One region of the Streptomyces sp. NPDC001985 genome, then DNA from elsewhere that is predicted to be linked to it. Evidence: riboswitches for the same ligand, from Rfam matches in the RefSeq annotation. Region 1 holds a riboswitch; the other holds the start of a gene.

Region 1 (4,406 bases):
CCGCCCCGCCGCGCCGGGGCTCCGGGAGCGCCCGCGCGAGGGCGCCCGGGGGCTCCGCCGGCCTGCCGCGCCCGGACACACCTGTGGGGTCCGCACCCCGTTCCCGGGATGCGGACCCCACATGTGTGAGCGCGTCGGTGGCCGATCGCGTCGCAGGTGTCGCAGGTGTGGCGAGGAACGCGGGATCAGACCGCGAGCTTCACCATGTCCGCCTGCGGACCCTTCTGTCCCTGCGAGATTTCGAACTCGACTCGCTGCCCCTCCTCCAGGGTGCGGTAGCCGTCCATCTGGATCGCGCTGTAGTGGACGAAGACGTCCGCACCACCGTCGACCGCGATGAAGCCGTACCCCTTCTCCGCGTTGAACCACTTGACGGTGCCCTGAGCCATGCCTAACTCCCCTATTACTGGCCCTTGCGCAGGACCGCACCTCGCGGACCCGGGTCAGACCTCACCCGCCGTGTGCCTGCCCGTCCGGGACGGGTTGAGGACCCCACAGGTGTGCGCCGGAACGCGTCGACCGCGGCTGAATGTATCTGCCCAACTGCCCTCTGCAACAGGTCAATCGGACGAGAAATCCGGGCACGGGCCATCGGGTAATCAGCCTGAATTCATGAGATCCCGGGGCAAGTCGGGCCCGGCAAAGAGGACTTAGGGTTCAAATCAAGCGCACACATTGGCTGCTTCTTATCGCGCCCGGGCGCATTCTGATAGGCCGGTCGGCACCGTCGGCCGAGGGGCGTTCCCCAACTGTAGCGCGCTCAACCCTACAGAATTGCCCCCTCCGTTTCTCTTGCGGAGGGGGCAATCGGGGTGACGGTGCGTAGAGACGCGCCGGGGCTCAGCCGCCGGCGACCGCCGGGATGATCGAGACGCCGGCGCCGTCCGGGGTCGCGGTCTCCAGGCCCTGCTCGAAGCGGACGTCGTCGTCATTGACATAGACGTTCACGAAGCGGCGCAGCCTGCCGTTGTCGTCCAGGACGCGCGCGGCGATCCCCGCGTGGTTCCGCTCCAGGTCCGCGATCACCTCGGAGAGGGTGGTGCCCTCGGCGGCCACCTCGGCCCGGCCTCCGGTGTAGGTGCGCAGAATGGTCGGGATACGGACGTTGACGCTCATCTTCAGCTCTCCCAGGGGGTCGTGGGCCGGGGCCGGGTCAGTGGGCCAGGCCGGCGTCGCGGAACGCGTCCAGGCTCGGGCGGATCGTCGCGGTGGGCCCGGTGGTCGGGGCCACCGCGTCCAGGGTCTTGAGGCCGTCACCGGTGTTGAGGACGACGGTGGTCAGCGCGGGGTCGAGCACGCCGGCCTCGATCAGCTTCCGGGTCACGCCCACGGTGACCCCGCCGGCGGTCTCGGCGAAGATGCCCTCCGTGCGGGCCAGCAGCTTGATCGAGTCCACGATCTGCTCGTCGGTGACGTCCTCGACGGCGCCGCCCGTGCGGCGGGCGATGTCCAGGACGTAGGGCCCGTCGGCGGGGTTGCCGATCGCCAGCGACTTGGCGATGGTGTCCGGCTTCACCGGGCGCACCACGTCGTGCCCGGCCTTGAAGGCCGCCGCCACCGGCGAGCAGCCCTCCGCCTGGGCCCCGAAGATCTTGTAGGGGCGGTCCTCGACCAGGCCCAGCCGGATCAGCTCCTGGAGACCCTTGTCGATCTTGGTGAGCTGGGAGCCGGAGGCGATCGGGATCACGATCTGGTCGGGCAGCCGCCAGCCGAGCTGCTCGCAGATCTCGTACGCCAGCGTCTTGGAGCCCTCGCCGTAGTACGGGCGCAGATTGACGTTGACGAAGCCCCAGCCCTCGCCGAGCGGATCGCCGATCAGCTCCGAGCAGAAACGGTTCACATCGTCGTAGTTGCCCTCGATGCCGACCAGCTCGCCGCCGTAGACCGCGGCCATGACGACCTTGCCCTGCTCCAGGTCGTGCGGGATGAAGACACAGGAGCGCAGGCCCGCCCGGGCCGCCGCCGCGCCGACCGCGCCGGCGAGGTTGCCGGTGGAGGAGCAGGACAGGGTGGTGAAGCCGAAGGCGCGGGCCGCCTCGACGGCGATGGCGACGACCCGGTCCTTGAAGGAGTGGGTCGGGTTGCCGGAGTCGTCCTTGATGAACAGCCCGCCGGTGACGCCCAGTTCGCGGGCGAGGTTGTCGGCCTTGACCAGCTTGGTGAAGCCCGGGTTCAGGCTCGGCTTGTCCGCCACGCCGGCGGGGACGGGCAGCAGGGGCGCGTACCGCCAGATGTTCTCCGGACCGGCGGCGATCCGGGCGCGCAGCGCCTCGGGGTCACCGGACGGGAGGTCGTAGGCGACTTCCAGCGGACCGAAACAGGAGGAACAGGCGAAGATCGGGCCCAGAGCGAAGCGCTCACCGCACTCGCGACACGAGAGAGCCGCTGCGGGGCCCAGGTCGACGGGGGTGACGGGGGTGCTGAGGTCAGTCTGAACAGCCATGGAGGGAGGCCCTTTCTCCTCATCTTTCCCATGGCGAGGCTCGCCATGAGACGGATTTGGCACCTTCCCGAGCCGGGAGCCTCACGCGCTGAACAGCGACTGAGACCGGCTGGAGGGTTGCCGGGGCTTCAACGGGCCGTATCCCTCTGCCCCTCTGGATGAGCGGTATTCGATTGTGAACACGGGACCCGACCCCGACATGCGGTGGGCATCCGTGTTGTTCAAGACTGTAACCGAAGGGGTGGACGGTTGAGATAGTCGTCCGAACCGCGAGATGCGTCACAGCTGTGGGGAGTGGGCGAACGTGCTCGACGAGACAGAGCGCTGGCTGACCAGGCGTTCCTGGTCGGCGGCCGACCGGCCGCTGCCCCGGCTGCTCGCCGCGAAGCGGGCCGTGCCCGCCACGGTGAGCGTGGTGCTGCCCGCGCTCAACGAGGAGGCCACGGTGGGTGACATCGTCACCGTGATCCGCCGGGAGCTGATGGAGACCGCCCCGCTCGTCGACGAGCTGGTGGTGATCGACTCCGGCTCCACCGACCGCACGGCCGATGTGGCCGCCGCGGCGGGCGCGCGGGTGGTGCACCGGGACGCGATCCTGCCCCGGATTCCCGCCGTCGCCGGCAAGGGCGAGGTGCTCTGGCGGTCACTGATGGTTACCCGCGGTGACATCGTCTGCTTCGTCGACGCCGACCTGCGGGACTTCTCCGCCGACTTCGTCTCCGGGATCGTGGGCCCGCTCCTGACCGACCCCGGCATCGACTTCGTCAAGGCGATGTACGACCGCCCCCTCGACGACACCCCGGGGCAGGGCGGCCGGGTGACCGAGCTGGTGGCCCGGCCGCTGCTCAATCTGCACTGGCCGCTGCTGGCCGGGTTCGTCCAGCCGCTGGGCGGGGAGTACGCGGTCCGGCGCGGGCTGCTGGAGCGGCTGCCCTTCCCGGTGGGGTACGGGGTGGAGCTGGGCCTGCTCGTCGACGCCCTGCACACGGTGGGCCTGGACGCCCTCGCCCAGGTCGACGTGGGCTCCCGCAAACACCGCCACCAGGACGGCCAGGCCCTCGGCCGGATGGCCGCCGCGATCTACCGGACCGCCCAGCTCCGGCTGACCCGGGGCCATCTGGTGCGCCCCTCGCTCACCCAGTTCGAGCGCGGTGAGCACGGTTTCGAGCCGCGCACCCACCGGGTGGACACCGAGGAGCGGCCCCCGATGGGGGAGATCCCCGAGTACGCGGCGCGTCGCGCCGCCTGACTCCCACCCGCTGGCTGAATATCCTATATATGAGATTTGTGCACCGCTCCGTCGTCGCCGCGACGGCGCTGCTCGGCCCCGCTCTGCTCGGCTCCGCCCTGCTGCACGGCCCGGCGGCGGCCCAGACCCTGGGCCCCCGGCAGAGCGGCACCGGCGCCGAGCGCCTCTGGCTCCTCGGCGGGCTCGCGCTGAGCCTCGCCGCCGCCGGGATCGTCGCCTACGCCGCCGCCCGCGGCCGCCGGGGCGCCGGAGCGGCGGCGGGCACCCGGCCCGAGTGAGCCAACCGGAGCCGTACGCACGTTTGAGTCCGCGCGGGACGGGCTAGGTTCGCGACATGGTCTCCGAGCCCCCCACCGCCCCGTCCCGCGCGCGGATTCTCGTCGCGTCCAACCGGGGCCCCGTCTCCTACACGCTCCGCGACGACGGCACCCTCGACGCCCGGCGCGGCGGTGGCGGACTCGTCTCCGGCCTCTCCGCGATCGGCTCGGGGGAGGACGCCCTCTGGATCTGCTCCGCCCTCGGCGACGGCGACCGCGAGGCCCTGCGGCGCGGCACCGGCGAGCCCGGGGTGCTGATGCTCGGCATCGACCCCGCCGTCCACTCCGACGCGTACAACGGCATCGCCAACTCCGTGCTCTGGTTTGTGCACCACCTGCTCTACCAGACCCCGCTGGAACCCGTCTTCGACGCCGCGTTCCGCCGTCAGTGGGCCGC
Region 2 (4,406 bases), on a different contig from region 1:
AGGGGAACCAGATCGCCAAGCCCACCGCCGAGGAGTACAAGGAGATCACCAGCGGCCACGGCCACCACTGATCACCTGAACTGATCGTCACGATCGCCACAGCGGGAGCCCCGTCCACTGCCTGGACGGGGCTCTTCGCTGTCCCCCGGGGCTGGATAGGGTGGGAGCCAGACCACCTCTTTCCCAGCTGGACCTGGAGCGGACCATGAACGTTGTGACCCCGGTCGGCGGCGACAGCGTGGCGGACCTCTCCTGGCCCCGTGTGCTGAACGCGCTGCTGGACAACCGCGACCTGAGCGAGACCGCCGCCGCGTGGGCGATGGACCGCATCATGAGCGGTGAGGCGACCGATGTGCAGATCGCGGGGTTCGCGGTGGCGCTGCGGGCCAAGGGCGAGACCGTCGAGGAGATCTCCGGGCTCGTACGGACCATGTACGGGCACGCGAACCTGATCGAGGTGCCCGGGCCGACGGTGGACATCGTGGGGACGGGCGGGGACGGGGCCAACACGGTCAATATCTCGACGATGGCCGCGATCGTCCTGGCCGGCACCGGAGCGAAGGTCGTCAAGCACGGGAGCCGGGCGGCGTCGAGCGCTTCGGGGGCGTCGGATGTGCTGGAGAAGCTCGGGGTCAATCTGGAGCTGACGCCGCAGCGGGTGGCGGAGGTCGCGGAGGAAGCGGGGATCACTTTCTGCTTCGCGGCGAAGTTCCACCCGGCGCTGCGGCATGTGGCGGCGGCCCGCAAGGGGCTCGGAGTGCGTACGGTCTTCAACTTCCTGGGTCCGCTGACCAACCCGGCCCGGGTGAAGGCCCAGGCGACGGGCGTCGCCGACGCCCGGATGGCGCCCATCCTGGCGGGGGTGCTGGCCGAGCGCGGCTCGTCGGCGCTGGTGTTCCGGGGGGACGACGGGCTGGACGAGCTGACGACGACGGCGACGTCGCGGGTGTGGGTGGTACGCGACGGCTCGGTGCGGGAGGAGGCCTTCGACCCCCGGGACATCGGGATTCCCCTCGTCCCGATGGAGGCCCTGCGGGGCGCGGACGCCTCGTACAACGCGGAGGTCGCGCGGCGGGTCCTCGCCGGGGAGAAGGGGCCGGTGCGGGACGCGGTCCTGCTGAACTCGGCGGCGGCGCTGGTGGCCCTCACCCCGACCGACGCCGCTCTCACCGACCAGCTCGCCGCGGCCGTCACCCGCGCCGCCGAGGCCATCGACTCGGGCGCGGCGACGAGTGCCCTGACCCACTGGATCACCGCGACCAACGCGTAGCCCCTCCGGGGGAGGGCGGGCACCGCCGGCCCCCGCCGTCGTGGTGGTCTCCCGCCGCGGCGGGATGGGGGCCTCACTCACCCGGTGGTGGGGTGCCGCCCGTCCTTCTCCGCCGCGACGGCGCGATGCCCCCACCGGGGTCTCCGGCGGTGCCTGGCCGCCGTCGGCTCGGCGGGGTCGGGTGCGGGGCCAGGCGTGGGCCGGTCCGGCGGGCGCGGCTGACTCCGGCCTCGGCGCAGAGGCATCGACATCCCGGGATACGGGACAGGGTTGCGCCGGGAACTGTGGGTGGCTTAACGTCTTCGCAGGTCATGAGCGACAGCGACTACGGCCCCGGCCCGCTGTCCGGCAACCCTCCGTCCGTGGCGGGGTGCCCCGGGTGAAGACCAGGCCGTGGGCAGCGAGGTCCGCGGCAAGCGCGGACCCCTGCACGCCCTGGGGTCCTGGTCCTCAAGGGAGCAGTCTCGTGAGCAAGCGAATGCGATAGGGCTGAACGCCCCTTCTTCAGCACACCCTCCACCCACGCGGACATCCCCGCGTGCGCCGAGGCACCCCCGTACGCCGAGCGCCCCCGAGGCGCGCCCACGCGTACCGCCAGAGAAGCCATTCCGCCTGTCCCGCCGGGAGATCTCGCCATGTCCGCACGCTCCAACACCGCCGCCGACACCACCCTCCGCGCCCCCCTCCCCGTCCTCGGCCGCGATGTCACCGTCCCGCTGGTCACCGGCGGCGAAGTCACCTACGCCGCCCTGGACTACGCCGCGAGCGCCCCCGCCCTCCAGCGCGTCTGGGACGATGTCGCCGCCTACGCCCCGTACTACGGCAGCGTCCACCGGGGCGCCGGCTATCTCTCCCAGCTCTCCACCGACCTCTTCGAGAACAGCCGCGCCACCGTCGCCGAGTTCCTCGGCTGCCGCGACGACGACCAGGTCGTCTTCACCCGCTCCACCACCGACTCGCTCAATCTGCTCGCCGCCGCGCTCCCCGCCGGCTGCGAGGTCTTCGTCTTCGAGACCGAGCACCACGCCTCGCTGCTGCCGTGGCGTGACGCCCGCGTCACCTACCTCAACGCCCCCCGCACCCCCGCCGAGGCCGTCACCACCCTGGAGCGCGCCCTCGCCGACCGCGACCCCCACGGCCCCGCGCTGGTCTGTGTGACCGGCGCGTCCAATGTGACCGGTGAGCTGTGGCCCGTACGGGAACTCACCGCCGCCGCCCACGCCCACGGCGCCCGGATCGTCCTCGACGCCGCCCAACTGGCCCCCCACCACCCCCTCTCGGTCCGTGAGCTGGACGTCGACTGGGTCGCCTTCTCGGGGCACAAGCTGTACGCGCCCTTCGGCTCCGGTGTCCTCGCCGGGCGCGCCGACTGGCTCCAGGGCGCCGAGCCCTACCTCGCGGGCGGCGGTGCCTCCCGGAAGGTGGCCCGCCGTGCCGACGGCGGGGTCGACGTCGAGTGGCACACCACCGCCGCCCGCCACGAGGCCGGCTCGCCGAACGTGATCGGCGTCTACTCCATCGCCTCCGCCTGCAAGGCCCTCACCGAGGCCGGTTTCGACACCCTCGTCGCCCGCGAACAGCAGCTGGTCTCCACCGTCCTCGCCGGTCTCGCCGAGGTCCCCGAGGTCAGAGTCCTCTCGCTGTTCGGGGACGACGCCCCGCGCGTCGGAGTGATCTCCTTCGTGGTGGAGGGCTGGAACAGCTCCCACTTCGCCGCGGCCCTCTCCGCCGAGTACGGCATCGGCGTCCGGGACGGCCTCTTCTGCGCCCACCCCCTGGTCCGCACCCTCCTCGGCAGCGACCCGCGGGACCCGGGCGAGTGCGGCGCGCCGGAGGGCGAGCCGGGGGAGCGCTCCCTGAACGCGATCCGGGTCAGCTTCGGCGCGGGCACCCCCGACGAGCACGTGGAGCGTTTCGTACGCGCCGTGCGGGAGCTGGTCTCCCAGGGCGCGCGGTGGAACTACCGCACCGAGGACGGCCGGTGCGTCCCGGACACCGCCTCCGCGTGATCCGGTAGCCGGGTCCCGATCAGCACCATCCGCAGGGCCCGCTCGGTGGCGTCGGCGAGGAACTCCCCGCCGCGCCCGAGCGCCTCCGTGAGGCTGACCGGCGCCGGCAGGATCGCGCTGTACGCGTCCACCCCCTCGGCCCGCACCAGGTGCGCGCCCTCGCCGATGGTCCCCGCGAGGGCCAGCACCTCACGCCCGTACAGCTTGGCGCGCCGCGCCACCTCCGCCGGGACCTTCCCGCGCGGGGTCTGGTGGTCGAGGGCGCCCTCGGCGGTGAGGACCAGATCGGCGCGGGCGAGCCGGGCGTCCAGGTCCAGATGGTCGAGGAGGACGTCGAAGCGCGGCAGCAGCGCCGCGCCGAGCGCGGCGAGACCCGCGCCGAGACCGCCCGAGGCCCCGGTCCCGGGGCCCCCGCACAGATCGGCGCGGACCCTCAGATCCCGGGTCAGAATCCCGGCCCAGTGCTCCAGCCCCGCCGCCAACTGCTCCACCTGCGCGGGTGTCGCGCCCTTCTGCGGCCCGAAGACCCTGGCCACCCCGCGCTCCCCGCACAGCACGTTGAAGGGGTTGCAGGCGACCCGGATCTCCGTCTCGGCGAGCCGGGGGTCCAGCTCCGCGATGTCGACGCGCGCCAGCCGGATCAGCTCCCGCCCGCCGCGCGGCAGTTCCTCGCCCGCCTCGTCGAGCAGCCGGGCGCCGAGGGCCTGGAGCGCCCCGGCGCCGCCGTCCGATGTGCCGGAGTCCCCGCAGCCGACGAGAATCCGGCGGGCGCCGGTGTCGAGCGCGGCCCGGATCAGCTCACCGACGCCATAGGTGGTGGTCGCGCCGGGGTCGCGCAGATCGCGCGGTACGAGGGAGAGCCCGGCGACGGCGGCCATCTCGACCACCGCGGTCTCCTCCCGGTCCCCGAGGAGCGCGAAGTGGGTATCGATGGGCTCCCCGGTGGGCCCGGTGGCCCGCAGCCGCACCAGCCGTCCGCCGGACGCGGTGGCCAGGGCCTGGGCCGTCCCCTCGCCGCCGTCCACCAGCGGGATCAGATCGATCTCCGCGTCGGGGATCACCCTGCGCACCCCTTCGGCGATGGCCTCGGCGGCGCACTGCGCGGACAGGGACTCCTTGAAACCGCT

The links. A riboswitch is a leader RNA that binds a small molecule or an ion and turns the genes downstream of it on or off. The one in region 1 is predicted to bind S-adenosylmethionine.
Region 2: it holds a riboswitch for S-adenosylmethionine, as region 1 does, so the genes downstream of both, ABT122_RS17980 (aminotransferase class V-fold PLP-dependent enzyme) here and thrC (threonine synthase) in region 1, are expected to answer to the same signal.

The regions. Positions count from the first base shown of each region.
Region 1 covers NZ_JBEOYB010000079.1:4,755-9,160, reverse strand. Annotated here, with positions in the region: gene ABT122_RS27995 (cold-shock protein) at 186-389, opposite strand; gene ABT122_RS27990 (MoaD/ThiS family protein) at 841-1,116, opposite strand; gene thrC (threonine synthase) at 1,154-2,443, opposite strand; SAM riboswitch class I at 2,460-2,608, opposite strand; gene ABT122_RS27980 (glucosyl-3-phosphoglycerate synthase) at 2,748-3,692, shown strand; gene ABT122_RS27975 (hypothetical protein) at 3,722-3,970, shown strand; gene ABT122_RS27970 (alpha,alpha-trehalose-phosphate synthase (UDP-forming)) at 4,027-4,406, shown strand, end outside.
Region 2 covers NZ_JBEOYB010000036.1:15,600-20,005, reverse strand. Annotated here, with positions in the region: gene qcrB (cytochrome bc1 complex cytochrome b subunit) at 1-71, shown strand, start outside; gene trpD (anthranilate phosphoribosyltransferase) at 206-1,270, shown strand; SAM riboswitch class IV at 1,578-1,695, shown strand; gene ABT122_RS17980 (aminotransferase class V-fold PLP-dependent enzyme) at 1,906-3,279, shown strand; gene ABT122_RS17975 (glycerate kinase family protein) at 3,231-4,406, opposite strand, start outside.